Regions from separate parts of the Clostridium sp. SHJSY1 genome, predicted to be linked through region 3. Evidence: predicted binding sites of a transcription regulator. Region 3 holds the regulator's gene; each other region holds the start of a gene.
What was found. The regulator Rex, encoded in region 3, represses fermentation and respiration genes when NADH is low (regulators of the CRP and FNR family bind a similar motif). The targets are predictions, from matches to a motif close to ATTGTTAANNNNTTAACAAT.
Positions count from the first base shown of each region.

Region 1: a site for Rex is predicted at 13,706-13,725, ahead of adhE (bifunctional acetaldehyde-CoA/alcohol dehydrogenase). Genes of this name have one in related genera too.
Region 2: a site for Rex is predicted at 5,772-5,791, ahead of adhE (bifunctional acetaldehyde-CoA/alcohol dehydrogenase). Genes of this name have one in related genera too.

Region 1 is NZ_JANDMF010000071.1:92-15,562, reverse strand. It holds gene NNC19_RS21800 (S8 family serine peptidase) at 1-770, opposite strand, end outside; gene thiC (phosphomethylpyrimidine synthase ThiC) at 1,010-2,317, opposite strand; TPP riboswitch at 2,403-2,504, opposite strand; gene NNC19_RS21790 (PLP-dependent aminotransferase family protein) at 2,672-4,012, shown strand; gene NNC19_RS21785 (CBM35 domain-containing protein) at 4,135-6,171, opposite strand; gene NNC19_RS21780 (MFS transporter) at 6,214-7,608, opposite strand; gene NNC19_RS21775 (beta-L-arabinofuranosidase domain-containing protein) at 7,635-9,617, opposite strand; gene NNC19_RS21770 (helix-turn-helix domain-containing protein) at 9,867-10,805, shown strand; gene adhE (bifunctional acetaldehyde-CoA/alcohol dehydrogenase) at 10,896-13,538, opposite strand; gene NNC19_RS21760 (patatin family protein) at 13,814-14,656, shown strand; gene NNC19_RS21755 (transporter substrate-binding domain-containing protein) at 14,701-15,462, opposite strand.
Region 2 is NZ_JANDMF010000088.1:3-7,190, reverse strand. It holds gene NNC19_RS22895 (HAD family hydrolase) at 61-852, shown strand; gene NNC19_RS22890 (D-2-hydroxyacid dehydrogenase) at 897-1,856, opposite strand; gene NNC19_RS22885 (50S ribosomal protein L11 methyltransferase) at 1,995-2,861, shown strand; gene adhE (bifunctional acetaldehyde-CoA/alcohol dehydrogenase) at 2,934-5,522, opposite strand; gene NNC19_RS22875 (hypothetical protein) at 5,885-6,271, opposite strand; RNA gene rnpB (RNase P RNA component class A) at 6,453-6,799, opposite strand.
Region 3 is NZ_JANDMF010000077.1:601-8,701, reverse strand. It holds partial or broken gene NNC19_RS22380 (mannose-1-phosphate guanylyltransferase) at 1-458, shown strand, start outside; gene NNC19_RS22375 (zinc dependent phospholipase C family protein) at 658-1,230, shown strand; gene NNC19_RS22370 (metalloregulator ArsR/SmtB family transcription factor) at 1,329-1,691, shown strand; gene NNC19_RS22365 (manganese efflux pump MntP family protein) at 2,158-2,724, shown strand; gene NNC19_RS22360 (redox-sensing transcriptional repressor Rex) at 2,882-3,526, shown strand; gene NNC19_RS22355 (short-chain-enoyl-CoA hydratase) at 3,786-4,568, shown strand; gene NNC19_RS22350 (acyl-CoA dehydrogenase) at 4,603-5,742, shown strand; gene NNC19_RS22345 (electron transfer flavoprotein subunit beta/FixA family protein) at 5,756-6,535, shown strand; gene NNC19_RS22340 (electron transfer flavoprotein subunit alpha/FixB family protein) at 6,558-7,565, shown strand; gene NNC19_RS22335 (3-hydroxybutyryl-CoA dehydrogenase) at 7,739-8,101, shown strand, end outside.

The DNA.
Region 1 (15,471 bases), on a different contig from region 3:
TCAATTACATTATCATTTCCATCAGCATAATTATATCCATATGGCACTTTATCTGTAAAATGCTTACCATACCCAAGCTTGTCCATATCTGTTTTAGCTTTAGATTCATCTATTTTTATTTTGCTAGTATCTATCTTTTGCAAATCCTTGTGAGTATAGTCAATTCCAGTATCTATAATAGAAACTACCATTCCTTCACCTTTATATCCAAGGTCTTTCCAAACATCCGTTGCTCCAGTTATTTTCTTTGCAAATTCCATATCTGGTTTAAATGATTTTACTTCTGTAACAGACTTCACTCCCTCTACAGCTCTTAACTTATCTATATATTTTCTCTTAGTATTTATAGAAAAACCATTAACTAAATATCCGAAACTTCTTTTTACAGTTGTTCCTGTTATAGCTTCAACCTTAACAATCACATCATTTTGAGATGATTTAATTTCTTCTTCTTTTACCTTTATTGAGTCATTATATTCTGCACTATTATCTTTTATTGCAGGTGTATCTTCTAATTGAACTATAACTCTAATCTCTTCTTCTAAATTAGAACTTGACCCATTTTCATTAACCACCTTTTCTGTTAAGGAATTTCCTTTAATATATTTTGTTTGATTTAAAATTTTTGCCTCTACTTCACTCTTTAAAACTTGTTTCAACTCATCAGTAGACACATCTTTTCCCAAAGCTGACAATGTACTACTATTTAATGCTATTGTAGTAGTTAATGCTAAAGTAGTAATAAGCGAAATAAACTTCTTACTCTTCATGTTAATCCCCCTTTTTATTCCCTAGTTGTATTTTTTTTGATTTTGTTGTTTATTTTACAACTAACTTTTATCCTTGTAAATATATTTTTAACTTTTTCTGGAAAAAAATTTTTTTTCAAGTTTAAACCGAATATTTTATCAAATTACTTAAAAACTCTTGACAATTTTTACATTATTACAAAAAATAGATGGATTGATTTAAAATTTACATTAAATCAATCCATCTATTATTTTTCTATTTAATCTCTAAGGATATTTAAATCTTCCCCATTTAAAATCTTTTTCATTGTTCTCATTGAACACATTTTTCCACACATTGTACATGACTCTTCATCATGTGGCTTTGATTCAGCCCTGTATCTTCTTGCCTTTTCACCATCAATAGCTAAATTAAACATAGCTTCCCAATCTAAATCAGCCCGTGCTTTACTCATTGCATTATCCCAATTTCTTGCCCCTTTAATTCCTTTTGCTATATCCGCTGCGTGAGCTGCAATCTTTGATGCTACAATCCCTTCTTTCATGTCTTTTAGATCTGGTAATCTTAAATGTTCTGCTGGTGTAACATAACATAAGAAGTCTGCTCCATAAGTAGCTGCTATAGCTCCTCCTATTGCGGATGTTATATGATCATACCCTGGAGCAACATCTGTAACTAAAGGTCCTAAAACATAGAAAGGTGCTCCATGACATAATTTCTTTTCTAATAACATATTTGCTTGTATTTCATTCAGTGCCATATGCCCTGGTCCTTCAATTATAATTTGCACATTTTTTTCCCAAGCTCTTTTTGTAAGTTCTCCAAGAGTTATAAGTTCCTTTATTTGATTAGCATCAGTTGAATCATTAATTGATCCTGGCCTTAATGCATCCCCTAAAGATATTGTCATGTCATATTTAGCACATATATCTAAAAGTTTATCAAAATGTTGATAAAATGGATTTTCTTTATTATTTAGCTCCATCCAGGCAAACAATAATGATCCACCTCTTGAAACTACACTAGTCAATCTCTTATTTCTTTTCACTGTTTCAACAGCTTCTCTATTAATCCCTGCATGTATTGTTATAAAATCTACTCCATCTTGTCCATGTTTGTCTACTACTTCTAAAAATTCTTCAGCAGTTATATCTTTTAACTCTTTATCATAAAAACCTACAGCATCATATATTGGTACAGTCCCAAGCATTGCAGTAGACATTTCAACTATTTTTCTTCTCATTCCTTCTGTTTTACCATAGTTAGACAAATCCATTATGGCTTCTGCTTTCATTTCAAGAGCAACTCTTACTTTTTCTAACTCCTTATCACATTCAGGACAATCTTTTGATATACCAAGATTAACATTAATTTTAGTTTTAAGTCCTTGTCCCACTCCTTCTGGGCTAAGAGTTTTATGATTTTTATTTGCAGGAATTGCTACCTTTCCCTCTGCCACTAAAGATCTTAATTCTTCTACATTCATATTTTCCTTTTCTGCTACTATTTTCATTTCTCTTGTAATGATTCCCTTTTTTGCTGCATCCATTTGAGTTGTATAATTCATTAATAAACCCTCCTTGTTTTTTTGCTATAAAAAAAAGCTTGCCAAAGCAAGCTAAAATCACTACATAATTATATATGTTAATATAGTAAAGTTAATATTGCTTCCCTCCGATGGCATTATCCATATCAGGTTACAAGGGTTAGGATTTTACTCCCTCTCAGCCAAATTGGCACCCCTAGCAAGTTTTTTTCTATTTTATTCTGATTATACTATTATTTACTTTTTATTTCAAGAAATTATAAATATGAATCAAAAAGAATTTACTCCATAACACACTTCTATCTTTTATCACTGTTATAGAAAATTCAACCATACTATGATATTCTGAAATTATATAGATAGGAGGTATTGAACTTGAAAAGTATATATATGATAATTGCAGATGATATAAATGAATCAATACAAAAAGGCGAATTAAAACCTGGATCAAAAATACCCTCTATTAGAAATTTAACCACAAAATATAATTGCTCAAAAAATTCAGTTATAAAGGCTTATGAAACCTTAAAAAATAATCACATTATTTATTCCTCACCTAAAAGTGGTTTTTTTGTGGCAGAAACATTAAGTAGAAATAATGTTGAATGTGATACAATAAATTTTTATAGTGGTAATACTATTATAGGTAATATGAATACTGAAGACTTAAAGCACTGTTTAAAATGGGCTGGAGATATTTATAGCAATTATTCTTTAGAAAGTGGTATTTATGGCATTGACTCATTAAGAGATAGACTTGTTACTCATCTTTCTAACTCTCAAATATTTACTTCTAGAGATAATATTTTTATTAATATGGGCATTTGTCAAACTTTAAGTGCATTAAATATGTTAGAGCTTCCAAATAGAAAAACAACTATTTTAATAGAACAACCTACTTATGCAATGTATATTGAAGGACTAAAAAATAGTAATGTTCCTGTAATTGGTATAGAAAGAAATGAAAATGGAATTGACCTTAAAGAACTTGAAAGAATATTCAAGGAAGAGAGTATTAAGTTTTTTTATGTCATTCCAAGGCATCATAATCCTTTAGGAACTACTTTAAATAAAAGTCAAAGAAAAACTATAGCTAAACTTGCTAAAAAATATGATGTATATATAGTAGAAGATGACTATTTTTCATGTATAGATGAAGATAGAAACTATGATCCTATATTTTCGTATTCTGATCATGAACACGTATTTTACATAAGTAGTTTTTCTAAAATTATGCCTTGGATGAGAATAGGTTTTATAGTCTCTCCTACAAATTTAATTAAATCCTTAAAAAAATGTATGTATAAAATTCATTTTTTCTCTTACCCTACACCTTCCTTATTGTCACAAGCCACTTTGGAAATTTACCTTCAAAGCAAGCTACTTTATAAGCACACTTCATTGGTAACTGCCGATCTAAAGAGCAAATATGATATTTTAAATGAAAGTTTAAAATCTTTAGAATATCTTGATGTAAAAGTAATAAAAAGTCATTCTGGGTTTTACTGTTACCTAGAACTTCCAGAATGGGTTAACGAAGATATTTTAGTAAAAGAACTTGAAAAATCTAAAGTTATTGTTGGACATGGTAAAAGATTTTATTTTTATGATAAATTTTATAAAAAAGGAATTAGACTTAGTATTGCTAGTGTTAGTAATCATGATATAAAAAAAGGAATTTCTGTAATAGAAGAAAAACTAAAGATGTTTTCATGAAATTTTCCATTATAAATGAGGGCATTGAAAAACTATAATTTTTTTCAATGTCCTCCTCCTGTAATAATGTTTTTCTAATCAAATAAACTAAGATTCCTAACTTATTATATGCATAACTGTGCTTAATTCAAATCAATATAATCTAACTCTGCATAACCTGTATTTCCCTTTGCCAATCTAATAATATTGTCGCCAGCTTTAAGATTCACATTTACTTTCAAATCAGCAAATTGTGACCATCCCGAAGTCTTAGGGTAGGTAATAGTTGAAAAGGCACCTCCATTATATGCTAATTCCTGTGTTGAGTTTGTGCCTGTTCCATTTGCATATCTTATTGTCATTGTATAAGTCTTAGTTTTTGGTACTTTTACATAAAAATCTACATAACTATCACTATAATCTATTTGCCCAACATATTTTCCTGCTGATGCATTAGAGGCACTAAATAAGTTAGCTTTATTCACAGCTGAATCCTCTGCTTCATATCTATTAGTTGCTTGTCCATAAGGAGTAATATATATACGATATCCATCATTATTATATAATCCTGAAATAGGCAGTGTAATTTGTCCATCCTTTATTGAATAATCACCTTCAAGTAATGTATTAGTTGTATTTACTACAGTATCTTTATTTACAAAAGGGGTCCAATCAACTCTTATATGTGCCTTATTTCCAAAGAAGGATGGTATATTTTTAATAACAGCATTAACTGCTCCATCCGTTGTGCCACCAAAAAGTACACTTGCATATTTTTTACTAGAATCTACACATGCAAAAGCGTCCACTGCACTCATATCATTAACATTTGGAGGTGTAGTATTTACCATCTTTCCAGACATATCTCCATACCACTTATAGAACCACCAACCACCATTTCTATCCTTATCGTTTGCTAATAAACTGCCTAATCTACCTGGGTTAGGTACATCCCAATAACTTTGACAAGCACTATCAACTTTGAGTCTTTCAAATTTTGCTATTAGTGGAGCTACTGAACCTGGTTTTCCTTCATCACTTTTCCATCCTGGTCCACTATATTCATTTATACTCATTGGTCTTTCTGTTATTCCTAAAGATTTTTCTATGGATCTATAATCATTATAATCTTCAGTAAAATTTTGTCCTGCCAATTGATGCCATGAAATAATATCTGGAAGAGTATTATGAACTTTTTGATATTTCATAAATTCCTTCATCCCTTCATGAGTATAATCTGCAAAAGATGGCCCTATAGTTTTAATAGACGAATCAAGTTGTTTTATTTTTTCTTGTGTTTTACTATAGAATTCACTAAATGTCAAATTTCCTGTAGAATCTCCTGAACTATAACCACAATCAAAAATATTAGCATGACTTATACTTGCATTTTCAGCTTCATATCTAACTGGATTTCCGCCTAATATATCAATAAAATCAAGTTCAGCATATCCTCTAGATCCTTTTGTAAATCTTATAGTATTAACTCCCGCCTTTAAATCCACACTCTTAGTTAATGATTCACTACCTCCACCAACTGACCATGCACTTGTGTTTGGATATGTTACAGTTGAAGCTGCCTCTCCATTAATACTCATACTCTGAGTAGAATCAGAACCTGTTCCATTTGCATATCTTATATTCATTGAATAAGCCCCTGCTTTTGGAACATTTACCCTAAATTCAACATAGCTATCACTATAATCTATTTTTCCTACTATCTTACCTTTCCATGTTCCATCAGGTTCATTCCATAGTTCATATCCATAAACATTTGTAAGACCTGCTGATTTTACGTTATTGACAGTTGTTGTTATCTTATTAAACCAATCATTCAAATTAGAATAATCATACCAACCTTTGTACCAATCTGCTAAACGAATTTGAACCTTAGTTCCCATAGGTGCCACTCTTTGTGCAACTGGTATAGCTCCCCCCCAAGGTTGTTGATATCCAATTACTGCAGGATTATTTAAAACTTTATTATGAAGTGGCAGTATTAAATTATTATCTGGCTTAGTTTCTGTTACTCCATATAAAGACCCTGCCCCCACATGTGTTACTGGCCCAATCTCACTACCCAAATCAACTGTAAGATTTGTAGCTGCATAAGTTTTCATCATTGGTATTGCACTTAGTAAAACTGCACTACATATTGTAGCAACTAATACTTTTTTCATATTAATAAACCTCCTTCTCATCACTTTTAAATTGTTTTTTTATCAAGCTTGTACTGGGTTTTTTTCTTCTAACAATCTTTCTTCTAACTCTCTTTTTATATTACCTTCATTTTTCTCATATTTTCCATAAATCAACATAGGAATGCATGCAACTACAAATAATATTGCTGGTAACCACACAAAACTAAACTCTATCCCAAATAATGAGTTTGCAGATTGTGATTGATTTGCTACATATCCAAATGCGCCCATTATTTGTGCTGGAATAAATCCTCCAATTCCACTTCCAGCTTTAATACAAAATGCACTTCCTATTGATGTTAAAAATCCACTAGCTCTTATTCCAGTTTTCCAATGACCATAATCTACTGCATCTGATAGCATAGCAAATGGCATAGAGCAAGCTACTCCTGACCCAATTGACCCTAATACATAAAAAATTATAACTGCTGCCACATTATGTGCTGCAAAATGTATTGATATATTTGAAATTGCTGCTACAAAAAGTGCACTGATCATTACTGTTCTCTTATTTGATATTTTAACCATAAACGGTATTAATATCATACCAGCTACAGTTAAAATTGATAATGAGCCTACTATAGAGACCAAATATTTCATATTTAAATTGTATTCAAAGTAATATATTTGAGATGATGACCTGATATTGCTACCAATCCAATAAATCAAATTTGCAGTAACTAATAATACCCATGGCCAATTTCCCTTTACTGCTCCTAAACTCTTCTTTATAGGAATAGGCTTAAGCTTACTTACATTCTGCTCTCTTAAATTTTTGAAGGATGTTACTAACATTATTATTGCAACAACTCCAAATATAGCAAGAGTAAGAGAAAAACCTTTTCTATCATTACCTGAACCTAAAACCGCTACTAGTGGTAGTGTTAGATTAGTAAGGAGCGTACCTACGTTTCCACCTACCATTCTATATGAATTTAATACAACTCTCTCCTCAGAATCATCTGATAAATTAGGTAAAATAGATGTTATAGGTGTTGCTATACCTGTATAACAAACTCCTGCACAGATGTAAGTCACTGCTGCATAAACAACTTTCATAGTTCCTGATAAATTTGGTGTTGTAAAAGTTAACCATGTAAATACTGCAAATGGTGCACATAACCACAGAAAATAAGGTCTACTTTGTCCCCATTTTGTATGAGTGTGATCAACTAATAACCCCCAAACAGGTGCATCAATAGCATCAACTAATCTAGTTGCTAATAATAATGTTCCTGCAACACCAACACTTAATCCAAATACATCTGTAAAAAAGTATAATAAATATGTGCTTATTACTACATATAATAAATTCCCTGCACAATCAGTCATTCCATAGCTAATTCTTTGATAAACTGGGACAGATTGTTTTTTTTGAATTTTACTTTCAATTTTTTCTTCTATTTTACTTTCCATTTATACTCCTCCATAATAATTATTAATTACTTGTTTATCCAGACTTTCATTTCACCTTGATTTCTGTTTGCCCAGCTATAATATGGAATAAAAATAATTTCTTTATCTTCATAATTTGGAGACTCTACATTAGATTTATATAATTTATCTTCCCAGCTATTATCTATTATAAGTTTTTTAGCTTTAGTTGTAATTTTAACAACACCACCTAAAAGATTAGGATCAAAATCATACTTATATTCCCTATTGTTAAGTTTAATATGATGTAGATTTTTACCATTATCTACTTCTTCTAAGCAATATATAAGTGGGCCTCTTTGTAGTGCAACTTTACCTAGATCATCCTTAATATGTGGATTTGCTGATATTTCTTGAATTTTCATCTCAAGTTGAATTTCTATTACATCTAAGTTATTCCACTCTCTATTAATTGAAATATATCCTTTTGAAACCTCATAATCTATAGCTTCACCGTTTACTTTAACTGAATAAGAATCACACCAATAAGGAATTCTAAAAGCCATACCAAAATCACTTTTTTTATTAACCCCTACAGATACTTTTACATTTCCTTCCCATGGCAAGTTTGTTTCTTGCTTAATAGAAACTTTATTATTATTTATTGAAACTTCTGCATCATTAGATAAATATAAATGTGTATATATTGTATTTTCAAAAGTAGTATAAACATATTTACCTAAAGAAGTTAGAGTTCTTGCTAAATTGGGAGGACAACATGCACAACCAAACCATTCTGCTCTAGTAGTTTTTACATGACTTTTTGTAGGGTCATATTTACTAGCTTTAGGATCAACTTCTAAAGGATTAACATAGAAAAAATGTTTACCATCCAATGCCATTCCACTAATAGAAGAATTATACAGACTTCTTTCTAAAACATCCGCATAAATACTAGAAGGTTCACTTTTCAGCATACTATGAGCAAAAAATATAAGCCCTATAGAAGCACAAGTTTCACAGTACATAGTGTCATTTGGCAAATCATAATCAAATGTAAATGCTTCTCCATTTACTGTTGAACCAATACCACCTGTTATATACATTCTCTTTTCCGTAATGTTCTTCCAAAGCCTTTTACAAGTATCTAACATTTCTTTATTCTTTGTTAGATAAGCAACATCTGCTAAAGCTGTACACATATATACAAGTCTTACTGAATGTCCTTCAGCAGTTTCTTGCTCTAAAATAGGTTTATGAACCTGAAAATATCTTGTTGAAAAATTATTCATTACTGGTAATATTGCATTTTTATTATTATCTTCTGCTAATTGATTTCTAAGAAATCCACTTTCTTTTCCTCTTTGTTCTAGAAAATATTTACTTAACTTTAGGTAATTCTCATTTTCAGTTGCAGAATATAATTTTGCTAATCCAATTTCTACTTCTTCATGACCATCATATCCATGAATCTTACTTTCTTCTGGTCCAAAATTCCTATCTATACAATCAGCTACTTTGCAAGCTATATCTATAACTTTCTTTTTTCCAGTAGCTTCATAATAGGCTACTGCTGCTTCCATAAAATGTCCTGCACAATATAATTCATGACTTTCAAGTAATCTCTTAAATTTTCTTTCAGGTGCATCAATAGTAAAATAGGTATCTAAATAACCATCCTCTTCTTGAGCTAATTCTATTAAATCTATAACATCATCAGCTACTTTTTCAAGATTATCAGCCTTTTCATTTATCAATGAATATGATACAGCTTCCAACCACTTATATACATCGCTATCTTGAAAAACATATCCATAATGATGTCCACTTTTAAGTCCTGCTGCAATTTTAAAATTTTCAATGGCATGACTTTTTTCTGATGGTATATTATTGTCATCTCTTTCTTTCTCAATTCTTATATTTGCTGAATCGTTTAATACTTTCCACTGATATGGAATTATTTCTTTTTTTACTAACTCCATATATTTACACCAAAAAGAATCCTTAATTTTTATATTCTTTAGTTCAACCTCATTTTTCATATTTTTCATTTAAAATCACCTCGTTAAAATTTGTTATAGTAGGTCAAATCCGACATTGGGTGTTATTATTGAACATCTTCAATTCTTTTCATTTAACTTAAAATTTTTATGCAAATTATCTTTATACCTTTATTTGACATAAAAACTTTAAGAAACTATAATATTATTAACATCTGTATACATTTGTTACCATTATCATAAATCGTTTACAGATTTTAAACAACTTATAAAATCGTATATTTGGTGGTGAAATCAGATATGTTATATTTTAAAGTAAATATAAGCACTCCACTTTCTTACTTTAAATCTGGACAATTCATTAGTGAAAAAAATTGGAAACATAAGCCTTTCATATTTGAAAATGATTATGAAATTATTGTTGGAGTTAAAGGAACTATCTATATTCAACAGGGAGATGAAAAATATGAAATAAATCCTGGTGATGTTTTATTTTTAGTCCCAGGAACTCTTCATTTTGGGTATGAAGTTTCAAAAGAAGGAAGTAGTTTTTATTGGGCTCATTTCCTTTGTAATTCAGAAAAAAAAATATTGAACGAATCAGAAATTTATGAAGAAGTTGTTTCTATATTAGATAAAGAAAAACTACAAGATCATATTCTTATTCCAACTTTTTTTTCTTTAACCGATACAGGAAAGTCTTTTATTTATTTAAAGCAACTACTTCACATAACTAATTCTCCATATTACACTCATTTAGCTGCAAATTATCTAATATCAGAATTGGCAATAGAATTAACTCAACAATTTATAACTTCCTTTAATTCAGCTATCTCAAAAGAAAACATAATGAGCAAAAAATTTTTTGACATTTTGGAATGGATAAGGATAAACATAACAAAAAATATCTCTGTAGAAATGGTTGCACACAAATTCAATTTCACACCTGATCATTTAACTCGTCTATTTAAAAAAAATATTGGAATAAGTACACTAAAGTACATTAATGATATTAAGATAAATAAAGCAAAAGAGTATCTTATAAATTCTGATAAAACTATTAAAGAGATATCTCATATACTTTGTTTCAAAGACGAAAAATATTTTATGAAACTCTTTAAAAAATATGAAGGAGTAACACCATCCCAATTTAGAGATGCTTATCCTAAAACTTATATTAATACAGATTCTTCTGATCCTGAGATTCCAATTCCATATTATTTATTTTCTAAAAAATAAGGGGTACTAAATATATTTTTAAACAGCAAAAAGTAATATTTGATTTATTTATACACCAAATATTACTTTTCTTATACTCATAAGTAAATTCTATTTTTTCTTAGTTCTTTTAGATGTCTTTTCTTTTATTTCTTTAGCTACTTTTTCTTTTTTTTCATATGCATTAATATACATTTGTTTCAATTCACTCATCAATGGATATCTTGGATTAGCTCCTGTACATTGATCATCAAATGCTTGCTCAACCATTATATCTAGTGTAGAGTAAAATTTATGTTCACTTACTCCTGCTTCTTTAATTGTTTTAGGCATTCCAACTTTAGCTTGTAAATCTTCAATAGCATTTATTAATAACTCTACTTTTTCTTCATCTGAATTTCCACCTAAATGCAAATGATCAGCTATTCTTGCATATCTCCATGCAGCATTAGGATATTTATATTGTGCAAATGCTGTTTGTTTAGTTGGGGCATCTGTAGCATTAAATTTAATAACTTCATTTATAAGTAAAGAATTAGCCATACCATGTGGCAAGTGATGAAAAGCCCCTAGTTTATGTGCCATTGAGTGACATATTCCAAGGAATGCATTTGCAAAAGCTATTCCAGCAATTGATGATGCATGTGCCATCTTTTCTCTTGCTTTAACATTTGTTTCTCCTTCATTGTAGGAATCTGGTAGATATTTAAATACCAATCTTATAGCCTCTAGCGCTAATCCATTTGTATATTCAGATGCTAATACAGAAACATATGCTTCAATAGCATGAACAAGAACATCTATACCTGAGCATGAAGTTAATCCTTTTGGCATACTCATCATAAGTTCTGCATCAACTATAGCCATATCTGGAGTTAATTCATAGTCTGCTAAAGGATATTTAATTCCTGTCTTTTCATCTGTTATTACTGCAAATGGTGTTACTTCTGAGCCTGTTCCAGCTGATGTTGGTATAGCCACCATCATTGCCTTTTCTCCCATAACTGGGAATTTATAAACTCTCTTTCTTATATCCATAAACCTCATAGCTAAATCTTCAAAAATTACATCTGGATGCTCATACATTACCCACATAATTTTAGCTGCATCCATTGGTGAACCTCCTCCAAGTGCCAAAATCACATCTGGATTATATGAATGCATAGCTTCAGCTCCAGCTTTAGCTGCTTTTAGAGTTGGATCTGGTTCAACATCAGAGAATACTCTAAAGTCTATTCCTAATTCCTCTAAAACTCTAGTAACATGATCAGTATAACCAAGCTCTGCTAGAACTCTATCAGTAACAATAAAAACTTTCTTTTTACCTATTTCATGCAGTTCTCTTAAAGCCACTGGCAAACAACCATATTTGAAGTATACTTTTTCTGGGACCCTAAACCAAAGCATATTTTCTCTCCTCTCAGCAACACTCTTAACATTAATCAAATGTTTAGGTCCTACATTTTCTGAAACTGAATTACCACCCCATGATCCACATCCAAGAGTTAATGATGGTGCTAGCATAAAGTTATATATATCTCCAATAGCTCCTTGTGATGCTGGCATATTAACAAGGGTTCTTGCTGTTTTCATAGCTACTCCAAAAGCTTTTATTCTCTCAGTTGATTTAATTTGATCTGTATAAAGAATAGATGTATGCCCCATACCTCCTAATTCTATTAATCTACATGCTTTTTTTAATGCTTCATCAAAAGTACCAGCTTTATACATAGCTAATACTGGAGATAACTTTTCATGAGAGAATGGTTCATCAAGTTCTACAGATTCAACTTCTCCAACCAAGACTTTAGCATTTTCAGGTACTGTAATGCCTGCCATTTCTGCTATTTTAAAAGCTGATTGTCCTACTATATTAGAATTTAATCCACCTTTTTCATTTAATATTATACCCCTTACCTTTTCAATTTCTCCTTTTTTAAGTATATATGCTCCTCTTTCATCTAACTCTTTTTTTACTTCATCATAAATAGAATCCATAGCAATTATACTCTGTTCTGATGCACATATAACTCCGTTATCAAAAGTCTTTGAAAGTAATATTGAATTAACCGCCATTTTGATATGTGCAGTATCATCTATAATTGCTGGTGTATTTCCAGCCCCAACTCCTATAGCTGGTTTTCCTGATGAATAAGCAGACTTAACCATAGCAGGACCACCAGTAGCTAATATTAAATCAGCTTCTTTCATAACATTTTGAGACAACTCAACAGATGGTTCATCTATCCATCCTATTATTCCCTTTGGTGCTCCAGCCTTAACTGCTGCATCTAAAACTATTCTTGCAGCCTCAATTGTAGCTTTTTTTGCTCTTGGGTGAGGGCTTATTATTATTGCATTTCTTGTTTTCAATGCTATTAAAGTCTTAAATATAGATGTTGAAGTTGGATTTGTTGTTGGCACAATAGCTGCAATTACTCCAAAAGGTTCTGCAACCTTACTTATACCAAATGTTTTATCCTCATATATGACTCCACATGTCTTCATATCCTTGTATTGATTGTATATATATTCTGCTGCAAAGTGATTTTTTATCACCTTATCTTCAACTATTCCCATACCACTTTCTTCAACAGCTAATTTTGCAAGTACTATTCTATTATTATTTGCTGCTATAGCCGCTTGTCTAAATATTTCATCAACTTGCTCTTGGGTATATGTTGCAAATACCTTTTGAGCTTTTCTTAACTCTTTAATTCTCTTAGTCAATTCTTCTGTATTGCTAACCTTCATAATTTTTCCCTCCCAAATAAAGCTATTAATTATTATATCTCTTTAAGATAACTACTAACTTTAAGTTTGCTATTTTATATTTATCCCATGTACCTAATACTCATATTATGTTCTAGTTGATATTAAAATATTAATAATTGTTTTTGTTAATAGACTTTTAACTAAACATGTATATTTTATTAACAATAATAACCAAAGCATTATTGTATTTTATCAATTTAAAGCGTATAATTTGTACAGGTAAATCTATTAAACGTATAAAATAAGGAGGAATTATGCCAAGTTTAATATTAGAAGGTGGAACATTTAGACCAATTTTCAGCGCTGGAGTAATGGATGCATTATTAGATAACAATATAATGTTTCCTTACTGTATAGGAGTCTCTGCAGGTATAACAAATGGAGTTTCTTATTTATCAAAGCAGCACAAAAGAAATCTTGAAGTTTTAGAAAATTATAGATTAGATAAGAGGTATTTAGGAATTAGAAATTTCTTTAAATACAGGAGTATATTTGGACTTGATTTTGTTTTTAACGAAATTCCTAATAAATTAAATCCATTTGATATGGATACTTTTATGAAGTATGATGGAACTGCTCTAGTTGGAGTTACTAATGCCAATACAGGTAAAACTGAATATATAAATGCTCAAAAAGAATTAGATGATAAATGTTCAATTCTTAGAGCTACCTGTGCCATTCCACTTTTCTTCCCTGCTATTAAATTTAAAAATGGTTTTTATTATGATGGCGGCTTATGTGATCCTATTCCTATAAAAAAAGCTATATCTGATGGTAATGAAAAACATCTTATTGTATTAACTAGACCAAAAGAATATAGAAAAACCCTTGGTAAAGGCAATAAAATAGCCTCAAAAATTATAGGTAAAAAATATCCTAATTTAGTTAAGCCACTATTAACTAGACATGAACTTTATAATGAAACTGTACGTTTTTGCGAAAAACTTGAAGCAGAGGGAAAAGCAATAATCATAAGACCAAATCTTGAACAATCTATAGAAAGCTTTGAAAAAGATATAACAAAATTAAAGCAAGGCTGGCAAAATGGATATGATGCTGCAATAAAAGTAATAGATGAAATAAAAAAGCTGTTCTAAATAAGAACAACTTTTTTATTTTATACCTTTATAATAATTTAATACTATTTTGAAATATATTGTTTAACTATTTCATCATATTTTCCATTATCCTTTATCTTTTCTAATCCTTCATTAAATTTCTTTAATAGCTCTGAATTTTGTCCTTTATTAACAGCAAAACCATAGTTTGCTTTAGTAACCTTCTCACCAGCTATCTTTAATGTAGAACTTGAATCCACTTTAACTTTATAAGCTATAACCGGATAGTCTTCTAATGCAAAATCTGCATTTCCATTCTCTACTGCTTGGAACATAGATGGAGAATCTGCAAAATAGTTTAATTCTAATAGATACTTATCCTTATTGTCTTCGGCAAATTTAGCCCCTGCAGTTCCCTTTTTTATAGATACTTTTTTACCTTTTAAATCACTCTCTCCACTGATTGAAGTATTATTAGAATTTGTAACTATAGATAAACCTGCCTCAAAATATGGGTCTGAAAAATCTAATGACTTTTGTCTTTCATCTGTAATACTCATACCTGCTATTGCTCCATCTATTTGATTAGATGTAATACCTGGTATTATTCCATCAAAATCCATTGGTTTTAATTCATATTCAAATCCTTCTTCTTTAGCTATAGCATCTAGAAGTTCTACATCAATACCTTTGTATTTACCACTTTCTTCAAATGAAAATGGTGCATATTTAGCATCAGTTGCTATTAAATATTTCTTGTTTTCTGTTTTAGTTCCACACCCCATCAATACTGATACTGACATTACTGATACTAAAATTGCAGCTACAAATGACTTTTTCTTCATTTCAAATTC
Region 2 (7,188 bases), on a different contig from region 3:
TAGATAATTTTATACTGTATAATGAAATTAATCAAATGAAAATAGGAGACAAGGTAAAAAATGATAAAATTAATTGCAACAGATATGGATGGAACTTTATTAAATGAAAAAGGACAAATTCCAGAAAATTTTCCTTATATACTAGAAAGGCTTGAAGAGAAAAATGTAAAATTTGTAGTGGCTAGTGGACGTCCATACTTCACTCTTTATGAAAATTTTGCTCCAGTTTCTGATAAACTGTATTATATTTGTGATAATGGTGCCTTTATTGTTGAGAAAGGTAAAATTATTAGTATAAGTGTAATGGACAAGTTCAAAGTTAATGAAATGATTAGATGTATAGAGTCTATTCCAAATACTGAAATTATATTATGTGGGAAAAATGGTGCTTATCATAAACCATGTAATAAAGAATTCTCTTCTGAAATAGATAAATATTATGTAAAAAAATATGTAGTTGAAGATTTAACCACGGTTGATGATGAAATATTTAAAATTGCTATTTGTTGTTTAGAATCATCCTCAATTACTTCATATAACATTCTTAATTCTAATTTTAGTGAAGAATTTATGATTGTTGTTTCAGGGGAAGCTTGGGTTGACATTATGAATAAAAATGTAAATAAAGGTGAAGCTTTGAGAAAGATTCAAGAAAGTGAAAGTTTTTCATATAATGAAACAATGGTATTTGGAGACTTTTACAATGATATAGAAATGCTTAAAAATGCACATTATAGCTTTGTAATGGAAAATGCCAATGAGGATATGAAGCAATACGGTAACTTTATAGCTCCTAAAAATACTGAAAATGGAGTAATAGGAACTATTGAAAAATACATATTTAATTCTTAAAGCAATCAGGTATTGATGAATTTTTCGTCAATACCTGATTTTTTCTATAATTCTACTCTATTTCTCTTTTCTTCTCTATAAAAAGCTCGAATATTTTCAATTAAATCTGTAAACAATCTATTTCTAGCCTCTACACTTGCCCATGCAATATGAGGTGTCATCACTAATCTATCTTTATTTTTTATATGCAATAATGGATTATTCTCTGGAGTTGGCTCTACTGAAAATACATCTAAAGCTGCTGCTGCAATTATCTCTTCATCTAAAGCTTTAGATAAATCCTCATCAACAACTATAGGCCCTCTTCCCATATTTACTAAAACAGCACTCTTCTTCATTTTGCTTAAATTCTCATAATTAAATAACCCTTGAGTTCTATCATTTAAAGGTGCATGGATAGATATAATATCACTTTCCTTTAAAAGCTCTTCAAGCTCTACTCTATTATAATCAGAATTATTATTTTTACCTGATGTTGAATAATAAACAACCTTTGCTCCAAAAGCATCTGCTATCTTAGCAACTTTTTTACCTATAGTTCCAAGACCAACTATTCCCCATACTTTTCCCTCTATATCATTAAACGGTCTATCTAAATTGGTAAACATACCTGATTTTGAATATTGTCCACTCTTAACAAATTTATCATAATAAGCAATCTTATCATATAAATGCAAAAGTGTTGCAAATGTGTGTTGTGCAACTGTTGGTGTTGAATATCCAGCAACATTAGTTACTGCTATATTTCTTGCTTTAGCATATTTAATATCTATATTATTAAATCCAGTTGCAGCTTCACAAATAAGCTCAAGATTTTTGGCTTCTTTTAAATTATCTTCATTTAATACAACCTTATTTGTTAAGACTATTGATGCATCTTTAATTCTCATAGATACATCCTTTTGATCAGTCTTATCATAATATACAACCTTACCAAATTCTTTAAGATTTTTAAACTCAACATTTCCAAGTGTCATTCCATCTAAAATAACTATATTCTTCAAAACATCCCATCCTTTCTAAACTACTATTTTTATGATACTCCATAGGATTATTTTTGTAAATGTAATCCATTATTACTTTACATAAATTTATATATATAATAATATGTTATTAGTTTCATTTTGAAAGGAGTATTAAACATGTTTATAATTTGCTATAAAATGCCATATAGTAAAGTTGACGAAGCCGTGGAAGCACTACAAATTAATGATATATATGATGTGTTCTATGAAAGCCTATTAAAAATAACAACTGATGAAAATGGTTATGGTTATGAAGAGGTAGAATCTGAAGAAGTTACACTTAAAGTAGCTTTTGAAAGCCATGTAGATGATTTAGAAGACTTAGAAATCTTTATGAATAAGGTTAACTCTATTCTTAATCAAAAGCCCTTTGATGTCTTTGAAGAATCTTCTAATTACGATGATTTTAGTATGCCTGCTATTCACATTGATGACACTTATGTTATTGCTTCACCTGAAGAAGAATTTGAAGGTAAGAAAAAAATTAATTTCATATCACAAGGAGCTTTTGGAACAGGTCTTCATGAAACGACCCAAGAGCTTTTAAAAATCATACTTTCAAAAGATTTCTCAAATAAAAGAGTTTTAGACATAGGAACAGGTTCAGGCATTCTTTCCCTAGCAACTGCAATAAAAGATGCTACAGAGGTTGTTGCACTTGATATAAGAGATGTTAAAGATGAGGTTGAATTTAATGCATCTCTAAATAACTTAACTAATGTAAAAGTTCTAGTTGGTGATGCTCTATCTGGAGATGTAGCTATAGATGGTAAATTTGATTGGATATATATAAATATAGGAGGAGAAGAAACTCATATGTTTATGGACTTAATAAAAAAACATCTAGACAAAGATGGACATTTACTTATTTCAGGTCTTGTAGAATGGAGCTTTGATAAAATTAAGTCTATGGTAGAAGATTATGGCTATTCCATGATAGAAAAGCATCAAAGCAATGAGTGGGTTACAGCTATATTTAAATAATTTTCATATTACAAATGTTAAAAGGTGGAATTTATGACTCCCACCTTTTTTATTAAAGCTATTTACTTATAATTATTCAGCTTTATCAAAAACATTAATAAACATTTGCTTAATTTCACTTACTAATGGATATCTTGGATTTGATCCTGTACATAAATCTTCAAAAGATAACTCTGACATTTTATCTAAAGTAGCATAAAATTTCTTTTCTGATACTCCCGCTTCTTTAATAGTCATTGGAAGATTCAATTTTAATTTTAATTCATGAATAGCATTAATTAATGATTCAACTTTTTCATCCTCTGTATTTCCACCTAACTGTAAGTAATCAGCTATTTTTGCATACCTGAATTTAGCATTTGGATACTTATATTGTGGAAAGGCAGCTTGCTTTCTTGGGTCCTCTGCTGCATTAAATTTAATAACTTCATTTATTAACAACGCATTTGCAATTCCATGTGGTACATGATGTTCTGCTCCTAATTTATGTGCCATTGAGTGACATACTCCTAAAAATGCATTAGCAAAAGCCATCCCAGCAATTGTTGAAGCATGAGCCATCTTCTCTCTTGCCTTTACATTAATTGTTCCTTCATTATATGCTAATGGCAAATATTTAAATATTAACCTTGCAGCTTCTAATGCTAACCCATTAGTATAATCTGATGCAAGAACAGATACATAGGCTTCTATTGCATGAGTTAAAGCATCTATCCCTGAAGAAGCAGTTAATCCTTTTGGCATATTCATCATTAATTCTGCATCTATAATCGCCATTCCAGGAGTTAATTGATAATCCGCTAATGGATATTTCACACCTGTTTTTTCATCTGTAATAACTGCAAATGGTGTAACTTCTGAGCCAGTCCCTGATGATGTTGGAACAGCAACAAATATAGCTTTTTCTCCAATTCTTGGCATATTATATATTCTCTTTCTTATATCCATAAATATCATAGCTAAATCTTCAAATGCTACATCTGGCTGCTCATATAGCACCCACATAATTTTAGCCGCATCCATAGGAGAACCACCACCAACTGCAATTACTGTATCAGGCTTAAACTCCATCATTTCTTTAGCACCTTTTCTAGCACTATCAAGTGTTGGATCTGGTTGTACATCATAGAATATTCTATAATCTATACCTATTTGTTCTAATACTTTTGTAACATTATCAAGAACACCTAAATCATATAAAATCTTATCTGTTACTATAAAAGCTTTTTTCTTATCCATATCTTTTAATTCTTCTAGAGCTGTTCCTAAACAACCATATTTAAAATAAATTTTTTCTGGCACTCTAAACCAAAGCATATTTTCTCTCCTTCTAGCTACGCTCTTGATATTTAATAGATGTTTAACTCCAACATTTTCTGATACAGAGTTTCCTCCCCAAGAACCACATCCAAGAGTAAATGAAGGTGCTACTTTAAAGTTATATGTGTCACCTGCTGCACCATGTGATGCTGGCATATTAACAAATGTTCTTGATGTCTTCATAGCTGTTCCAAAGCTTTCAATCCTATCCTTACAAGTTAATTCATTAGTGTATAGAACTGAAGTATGCCCCATACCACCAAATTCTAAAATCTTGCAAGCTTTATCAAGCGCTTCATCAAAAGATTCAGCCTTGTACATAGCTAAAATAGGAGATAATTTTTCATGAGATAATGGTTCCTCAAATCCAATCAATTCCACTTCTCCAATTAGTACTTTTGTGTATTGGGGAACTTTAATTCCTGATAATTCAGCTATCTTACAAGCTGATTGCCCAACTATATCTGGATTCACAACTCCATTAATCAGTAATATTTTTCTAACTTTCTCTATCTCATCAGCTTTTAAAAAGTATGATCCTCTTTCTATAAATTCATTTTTAACTTCATCATAAACATCATCTATTACAATAATAGCTTGTTCTGATGCACAAATAACACCATTATCAAAAGTTTTAGAAAGAAGTATTGAATTTACAGCCATCTTAATATGGGCCATTTCATCAATAATAACAGGTGTATTACCAGCACCAACTCCAATTGCTGGCTTTCCTGATGAATAAGCTGCTTTCACCATGGATGGACCACCTGTTGCAAGAATTATATCAGCTTCTTTCATTAATATTTGTGAAAGCTCAATTGATGGTTCATCAATCCATCCAATTATTTCTTTTGGTGCACCAGCTTTAACTGCTGCATCAAGAATTACTTTAGCTGCAGCTATGGTTGAATTCTTTGCTCTAGGATGTGGTGAGAAAATTATACCATTTCTAGTTTTTAAAGAGATTAAGGCTTTGAATATTGCAGTAGATGTTGGATTAGTTGTTGGAACTATAGCTGCAACCACACCTATTGGTTCAGCAACTTTAGTAATTCCAAAAGCATCATCTGTTTCTAAAACTCCACAAGTTTTTTCATTTTTATATTTATTATAAACATACTCAGATGCTAAATGATTCTTAATAACTTTATCTTCAAAAACACCCATATGAGTTTCTTCTACTGCCATTTTGGCTAGCGATATTCTTGCATCAAGTGCTGCCATTGCAGCTTCTCTAAATATTTTGTCAACTTGTTCTTGTGTATAAGTAGAAAACTCTTTTTGAGCATTTCTAACTTCTTGCAATTTTTTCATTAACTCTTCAACATTTGTCACTTCCATTGATACCATCCCCTTAAACAAATTTATTTTTTTGTAATAACTTCACTAAAGTTCGTTTGTTAATTTTTAATCAATCTTTTGTTAATTAAAAAGAAAAAACAATAGTCTTTTCTTATATTTTCATCTGATATATAATTATATTTTTACCTCTTTATCTTTCTATCTTAATTATATTCCCACGCAATCAAGAATTCAACCTTTATCTGAATTTTTATACTATTTTGAAAAAATCATTAGTTTTAATTTATATTTGTTAATTTTTTAACCATTTTATTTTCTAAAAATATCTTATCTATTCTTTTACATCAAAATACATTCTCTCATTCATAATTTTTTCCACATATAAAGAAGGAGTTACTTCTTTATAAAGCAACTCCCTTTTTCTTCTTTTTATTATTAACTTTCTTTCCCATAATACTTTTTGATTCCGCTTTTGCCCTTCTCTTAGCTATTTCTTTTTCACGTTCTTCCGCTTTTCTTGCCTCTATCTTATCTGAAGTTTTTACTAGAGCAAGAGAAGAGAAGAACCAGATAACGCCAAGTATTACTGCTGTAACACCTGAAGTTATTAAACTTTCTTCATTTGGAATTCCTTTAAAAGTCACATTATATACATGTGAAGTAGAAAACATAAGAAAAGCAAATATAACACTAAATGTAACTCCATTCAATTTACTTATTCTAATAGCATTAATATACTTATCAATCAGTTTAATCATACCATATCCCCCATCTGAAAACTTATACATATTCTTAATTATATCACTCTTCCCTTTTTATAACAATTAATCCTTAAGATTGTATTTTGGATTCAAAAAGGAGAATTAGTGTTAAACAATTCTTCTTTGAATTATAAAATTACTTCCCAGATATTGAGTTATTTACAATAAAAAAAACACTAGGATAAAAAACCTAGTGCTTCAATCATTTTTTACGAGATAAGCCATAAGCGGGGTCCTGTATTAAGCAATCATCTATCTAGGCCTATTGTTGCCAATAGGCTCAAGCGACACACCCAGAGGCGGAGCGGGCAACTCCTTCAATGCCTCTCTATTCGGTCTTGCTCCAAGTGGGGTTTACATAGCCGTGAAGTCGCCATCACGCTGGTGAGCTCTTACCTCGCCTTTCCACCCTTACCTACAATAAAATAGGCGGTATATCTCTGTTGCACTTTCCTTCAAGTCACCTTGACTGGACGTTATCCAGCACCCTGCCCTATGGAGCCCCGACTTTCCTCTCCTAGCTCAAAGGCTAGCAGCGATTGCCTGTCTTACTCTCAAAAACTATAATAACACATAAATAGTTATTTTACAATATAGAGTTTTATTAAGGTACAAATATAAATAATAAAACCAATAAAATAATAACAATTAATCCATATAACCCCACCCCGCATAATAATAATGTTACAAGCATAGCACATAAAACCAAACATTTACATGGACTAATTATTGCAAACAAAGGTAATCTTAAAAACTTTTTAAATCCTCTATTAAAAGAATTTCCACAATTATCTCTTAAATTATTAAAAGGATTTTTATATCCCTTACTAATAACAATCTCCCCATTTCATTCCAATTATTATATATTAACTATAATAGTGCAAAAATGCTTGAATAATTTTACAGCTGAATAAAATAAAAAAACATTTATGATAAATCCTTGT
Region 3 (8,101 bases):
TTATCCTAAGGGAAATAGAAAAATATCTTCCAAAAATGCATAAGTGTTTAATGGAAATATATAAGCATATAGGAGAACCAGATGAGGAAGAAGTAGTAAATGAACAATATCAATTAATAGATGGTATTTCTATAGACTTTGGTGTTATGCAAAAAACAAGAAAAGCTTATGTAATTAAGTGTGACTTTCCTTGGGATGATATAGGGAGTTTTTCAGCATTAAGTAGATTTTTAGGAAGTGATAGAAATAATAGTATATCTAAAAATGTATATCTAGAAGATTGTGAGAATTGCTCTATATTTGGATCTAAAAACTTAATTATTGGTCTTGGAATAAAAGATTTAGTAGTAGTGGATGCAGGAGATGTAATATTAGTAATGGATAGAAATAAGGATCAGGAAATAAAACATTTATTAAGTGATTTAAGTAAAGAAGAAAGTTATGGGGATTATTTATAATTAAAAGTCATCATAGAGATATGGTGACTTTTAATCGTGAATTTAACTATATATATTTAAATAGAACTATGAGTTTAATAATAAATGCATTTTAGGAAGTTAGATTTAGCAGTACAAAAAATTACTGCTATAAAATATTTAGAATTGGTGTATAATATAAATTAGTTATTAATTGTTAGAGGAAGTGTTAATATTGCTGATGAATACTCATAAAATATTAGCCAATAATATTTTGAATCAAACTAGCATGGACAAACTTAATTTTATAGATAAGAAAAAATTTATATGGGGAAATATTAAACCAGATTATGTTTCTAAATATAAATTAAAAAAACATTTTTATGATGAAAGTATAGATATGATTTTTAAAAAAATATATTTTTTGTCCAATTTAACATCACAAGAAATTTACTACAATTATGGAGTTAAAAAATTTAGTGCAGAACTTGGCGTGGTATGTCATTTTCTTTGTGACTTCTTTTGTTTTGCCCATAGTGAAAGATGGAGATTAAAGAGTGACTTAAAGAAACATGTTACCTATGAACAAAAGTTAGCAAAAATGGCTAAGGATTTTTATTTCTCAGAGTTAATTGATGAAAATTTATCAATAGAGGATGTAGAAGACTTTGTTAAATATAATGTAAGAGAATATGGCAAAGCTGAAGGATATGAAAAAGATTTAATATATTCAGCACTAGTATGTAACAGTGTTGTTAATTCAATACTTAATCAAGTAATTGAAAATAGTTATGCAGAAAGAAGAGTTGGATAACTCTTCTTTTTGGCTATATGTCTTTACAAAATGAGGAATAGCGGGTAAAATTATATAAATATATGAACAAGTGCTCATGCATTGACGGGAGGGTGAATATGAATAAAATAGATAATATAGAAAATTGCAATTGTAGTATTATTCATGAGGATGTAATTGTTAGAGTTAAGGAAAAACTTCCTAAAGAAGAAACATTGTATGATTTAGCAGAGTTTTTTAAAGTGTTTGGAGATTCAACTAGAATAAAGATTATATGTGCTTTATTTGAATCGGAAATGTGTGTATGTGACCTAGCTGCTTTACTTGGAGTATCTCAATCAGCTATTTCTCATCAGTTAAGAACATTAAAAGCAGCAAGACTTGTAAGATATAGAAGAGAGGGAAAAGTAGTTTACTATTCATTAGATGATGAACATATTAAGCATATTTTTGATGAGGGCTTAAATCATATTACAGAATAAGTAAAGATGATTTTATCAGGAATAATAATAAGATGTAGGGGTAACTTCAATAGTTGTGTTTAATTCTATGATAGCTATTAGAAAATGATAGAATTTTATTAAATTTGTTGATATAATGTTTAAGGTAATATTATTTACGTTATATTTACAAACAATTTAAAAATTATGAAAAATTGGAATATAAAAAATATAAAAAATATATATTTATTATGGTTAAATAGTTGACTTATGGTGGCGATAAAAGTATAATAATGTAGTTAATTGTACTTTCAGGCATGAGAAAGTAGCAGATAGGATTTTTATCCTATTCAAAGTCAACTATTTGGCTAAAACCATATGACTTTGTATTAAATTGTGAGACTTATGTATAACGGTTAGGGTTGCGTTATACATAAGCCTCTTTTTTATTGAGTTTAAATTTTTATTTTTTGATAAAACTATATTAGAGCGATTTAGGAGGAAAAGTATGAGTTTATTATCTATAATATTGATTGGCTTTGGATTATCAATGGATGCTTTTGCTGTATCTTTAACTGTAGGTATAAGTACAAATAATGATAATAAAATGAAAATGGCATTAAAATCAGGAATATTCTTTGGTGTTTTTCAGGGAATAATGCCATTAATAGGATGGGCTGTAGGGATAAGTTTTACTGATTATATAGAAAAAATAGATCACTGGATAGCATTTGTGTTATTAGCTTTCATTGGTGGTAAAATGTTTATTGAATCTATTAAAGGTGAAGATGATGAGTCTGATGAAGGTAAAGAGTACACAAATAAAAGATTTCTAATTCTAGCTATTGCCACAAGTATAGACGCTCTAGCTGTAGGAGTTAGCTTTGCTTTTTTAAATGTTAATATAATATCAGCTGTGATTATTATAGCTATTATAACATTAATTTTATGCATTTTTGCAGTTTATTTAGGCAAAGTATTAGGTGCAATATTTAAGTCAAGAGCAGAAATGTTAGGTGGATTAATATTGATACTTATTGGATTAAAAATATTAATTGAACACTTACTAAAATAGTAAATATGAAACTGAATATTTAATATATGTTTAGAAAGTAATAGAAAAATAAGTTGGTTTTATGTTAATATAGTATAAGGAAAAAAGTTGTTTTAGCATTTTTATGAACAAGCATGTAACTAATTGAAAATTTTATTAGATTAAGAGGAGAAACAGTATGGAAAAGAAGAAGAATATTTCTATGGCTGTGATTAAGAGATTACCAAAATATCATAGATACTTAAAAGAGTTAATGGCTAATGATGTAGATAGAATATCATCAAAAGAATTAGGTGAAAAAATAGGTTTTACAGCATCACAAATACGTCAAGATTTGAATTGTTTTGGTGATTTTGGTCAACAGGGTTATGGATATAATGTTAAAGAATTATTTAACCAAATCAGAGATATACTTGGATTAAATAAAGAATATAAAACAGTTATAATTGGTGCAGGAAATATTGGGCAAGCCATAGCAAATTATACAGGTTTTAATAAATTAGGGTTTGAACTTACAGGAATATTTGATGCCAATCCTAAGTTGGTTGGGATGAAAATCCAAGATATAGAAATAAAAGAGATAGATACATTAAGTGAACATTTAAGTGAAAATGAAACTGATATTGGTATAATATGTGTACCAAGAATAAATGCTCAAAAAGTATGTAATGAACTAGTTAAGGGTGGCGTAAAAGGGATTTGGAATTTTGCTCCAGTAGACTTGAATGTTCCAGATAGTGTTACTGTTGAGAATGTTCATTTAAGTGAAAGTATGTTAACTTTGATATATTTACTACACAGTAAAGAGGACGAAGAAGAGTAGAAAATTGAGTCTTGTAAAACCTTATTAAAATTAGCACAAAATCTCATATTATATATTGCAAAAAATTTAACAAAGTATTATAATCATAATTGAAGTTGAAAAGCTTCAATTATTTTTTTGTTTTAGATTGTTATAATATTAACAAAATAAAATGCAAAAACTATTTAATGTGTATGAAAAATAAACAAGTATCTTGATACTTTAAAGTGTAATAAGATATTTGGAAATAAGTATTGGAAGATTTAAGGAGGCAAAAGGCATGGAATTAAAGAATGTAATTCTTGAAAAAGAAAACCATTTAGCTATTGTAACAATCAATAGACCAAAGGCATTAAACGCTTTAAATTCAGAAACTTTAAAGGATCTTGATACTGTACTTGATGATTTAGAAAAAGATAATAACATCTATGCAGTAATTTTAACTGGTGCAGGAGAAAAATCTTTTGTAGCTGGGGCGGATATTGCAGAGATGAAAGATTTAAATGAAGAACAAGGAAGAGAATTTGGTACATTAGGAAATAATGTATTTTTAAGATTAGAAAATTTAGATAAACCAGTTATAGCTGCTATCTCAGGTTTTGCTTTAGGTGGTGGTTGTGAACTTGCTATGTCATGTGATATTAGAATAGCTTCAGAAAAAGCTAAGTTTGCTCAACCAGAAGCTGGTCTTGGAATAACTCCAGGGTTTGGTGGAACTCAAAGACTATCAAGAATAGTAGGAATGGGTAAAGCGAAAGAATTAATTTATACTTGTGATATGATTAAAGCTGATGAAGCGTTAAGAATAGGTTTAGTTAACAAAGTTGTTGCTTTAGAAAACTTAATGGAAGAAGCAAGAGCTATGGCTGCTAAGATAATAGCTAATGCTCCAATAGCAGTTAAGTTATGTAAAGATGCAATAAATAGAGGTATGCAAGTTTCTATAGATAAGGCAGTTGCTATAGAAGCAGAAGATTTTGGTAAGTGCTTTAGCACAGAAGACCAAACAGAAGGAATGACTGCATTTGTAGAAAGAAGAGAAAAGAACTTCCAAAACAAATAAAATTGTTTTTAGAATATTAAGGAGGGTAATTTAAATGAATTTCCAATTAACTAGAGAACAAGAATTAGTACAACAAATGGTTAGAGAATTTGCAGTAAATGAAGTTAAACCAATTGCTGCTGAGATTGATGAGACAGAAAGATTTCCAATGGAAAATGTAGAAAAAATGGGCAAGCTTGGAATGATGGGTATTCCATTTGCTAAAGAATTTGGGGGAGCAGGCGGAGATGTTCTTTCTTATATAATAGCTGTAGAAGAATTGTCAAAGGTTTGTGGTACAACTGGAGTTATTTTATCAGCTCATACATCGTTATGTGCTTCAGTAATAAATGAAAATGGTACTCCATTACAAAAAGAAAAGTATTTAGCAGATCTTTGTACAGGAAAGAAGATAGGTGCTTTTGGATTAACTGAACCAGGAGCAGGTACAGATGCAGCTGGCCAACAAACTACTGCAGTACTTGATGGGGATAATTATATCTTAAATGGTTCAAAGATATTCATAACAAATGGTGGTGTTGCTGAGACTTTCATAATATTTGCTATGACAGATAAGAGCCAAGGAACTAGAGGAATATCTGCATTTGTAGTTGAAAAGTCATTCCCAGGATTCTCAGTAGGAAAGCTTGAAAACAAGATGGGTATTAGAGCATCTTCAACTACTGAATTAGTTATGGAAAACTGTATAGTACCAAAAGAAAACTTACTTGGCAAAGAAGGTAAAGGATTTGGTATAGCAATGAAGACTCTTGATGGAGGAAGAATTGGTATAGCAGCTCAAGCTTTAGGAATTGCAGAAGGAGCTTTTGAAGAAGCTGTTAACTACATGAAAGAAAGAAAACAATTCAATAAGCCATTATCAGCATTCCAAGGATTACAATGGTATATAGCTGAAATGGACGTTAAAATAGAAGCTGCTAAGCATTTAGTATACAAAGCAGCATGCAAGAAACAAGCTGGCGAACCATACTCAGTAGATGCTGCAAGAGCTAAGTTATTTGCTGCAGATGTTGCAATGGAAGTTACAACTAAGGCAGTTCAAATCTTTGGTGGATATGGTTACACTAAAGAATATCCAGTTGAAAGAATGATGAGAGATGCTAAGATAACTGAAATCTATGAAGGAACTTCAGAAGTTCAAAAGATGGTTATTGCAGGAAGCATTTTAAGATAGGAGGATTTTTAGAATGAATATAGTAGTTTGTGTAAAACAAGTTCCAGATACTACAGCAGTAAAGATAGATCCTGTGAAAGGAACATTAATTAGAGATGGTGTTCCATCAATAATGAATCCAGAAGATAAGCATGCTTTAGAAGCTGCACTTCAATTAAAAGAAATACATGGTGGTAAGGTAACAGTTGTAAGCATGGGTCTTCCAATGGCTAAAGCAACTTTAAGAGAAGCATTATGTATGGGTGCTGATGAAGCTATATTATTAACAGACAGATGTCTTGGAGGCGCTGATACATTAGCAACTTCTAAGTCTCTTGCTGGAGTAATAGCTAAATTAGATTATGATATAGTACTTGCTGGAAGACAAGCAATTGATGGAGATACTGCACAAGTTGGACCAGAAATAGCTGAACATTTAAATATTCCTCAAGTAACTTATGTTCAAGATGTTAAGGTTGAAGGCGATAGCTTAATAGTAAATAGAGCATTAGAAGATGGTTACCAAGTAGTTGAAGTTAAGACTCCATGTCTATTAACTGCAATAGAAGAATTAAACGCGCCAAGATACATGCACGTTGCTAACATATTTGCAACTAATGATGACCAAATTAAAGTTATGTCAGCAGATGACATAGATGTAGATAAGGCTGAATTAGGACTTAAGGGCTCACCTACAAAGGTTAAGAAGTCAATGACTAAGGAAGTTAAGGGTGCAGGAGAATTGGTTAAGGAATCACCTAAAAACGCAGCATATTATGTTGTAGGAAAATTAAAAGAAAAACACTACATCTAAGATAATAGGAGGGTAATTTATTATGAATATAGCAGATTACAAAGGCGTTTGGGTCTTTGCTGAACAAAGAGAAGGCGAATTACAAAAAGTATCTTTAGAACTACTTGGGGAAGGTAGAAGAGTTGCTGATAAATTAGGAGTAAAGTTAACAGCTTTATTACTTGGAAATAACATAGAAGGATTATCTAAAACTTTAGCAGAACATGGTGCAGATGAAGTTTTAGTAGCAGATCATAAAGATTTAGAACATTACACAACTGATGCTTACACAAAGGTAATTTGTGATTTAGCTTCTGAAAGAAAGCCAGGAATATTATTTGTAGGAGCTACTTTCATTGGAAGAGATTTAGGACCAAGAATAGCTGCTAGATTATCTACAGGGTTAACAGCTGACTGTACATCAATCGATGTTGAAGTTGAAAATGGTGATCTTTTAGCTACAAGACCAGCATTTGGTGGTAACTTAATGGCAACAATCGCTTGTCCAGACCATAGGCCACAAATGGCTACAGTAAGACCAGGAGTTTTTGCAACAGTTAAAACTGATGGAACAAATTGTAATATAGAAAAGGTTGAAGTTAAGTTAGAAGCTACTGATCTTAGAACTAAGGTTTTAGAAACTATCAAATCCAAGAAAAATATTGTAGATATAGCTGAAGCTGAATTTATAATATCAGGTGGTAGAGGAGTTCAAAACAAGGAAAACTTTAAACTACTAGAAGAATTAGCAGAAGTTTTAGAAGGAACAGTAGCTGGTTCAAGAGCTGCGGTTGAAAATGGTTGGATTGATGGAGCTTATCAAGTTGGTCAAACTGGTAAGACTGTAAAACCTAAAATATATATAGCTTGTGGTATTTCAGGAGCTATACAACATGTTGCTGGTATGCAAGATTCAGAACTTATTATAGCAGTTAATAAGGATGAATCAGCTCCAATAATGAAGGTTGCTGACTATGCAATAGTTGGAGATCTTGTTAAAGTAGTACCAGAATTAATTGCTCAATTTAAGGATTTTAAGAGTGCAGAATAGTAATCAATATATAATTTAGAATTAACAATGCATAATTAATGGGAATTTTTAAGTGGTTTCAATCATAATTGTGCATTGTATTCTATAAATTATGAATTGATTTTATGTATTATATGGTTTAAATTAGTAAAAAATAATAAAGTTAAATGTGAATTGATTAGGAGGAATAGTCTATGAAAAAGGTTTTCGTACTTGGTGCAGGAACAATGGGTGCTGGAATAGTTCAAGCATTTGCACAAAAGGGTTGTGAAGTAATCGTAAGAGATATTAAGGATGAATTCGTACAAAGAGGAATAGCTGGAATAACTAAAGGGTTAGAAAAGCAAGTTGCTAAAGGAAAGATGACTGAAGAAGATAAGGAAGCTATACTTACTAGAATTTCAGGAACAACTGATATGAAGTTAGCTGCTGATTGTGACTTAGTTGTAGAAGCTGCTGTTGAAAACATGAAAATTAAGAAAGAAATATTTGCTGAATTAGATGAAATCTGTCAAGAATCAACTATATTAGCTTCAAATACTTCTTCTTTATCAATA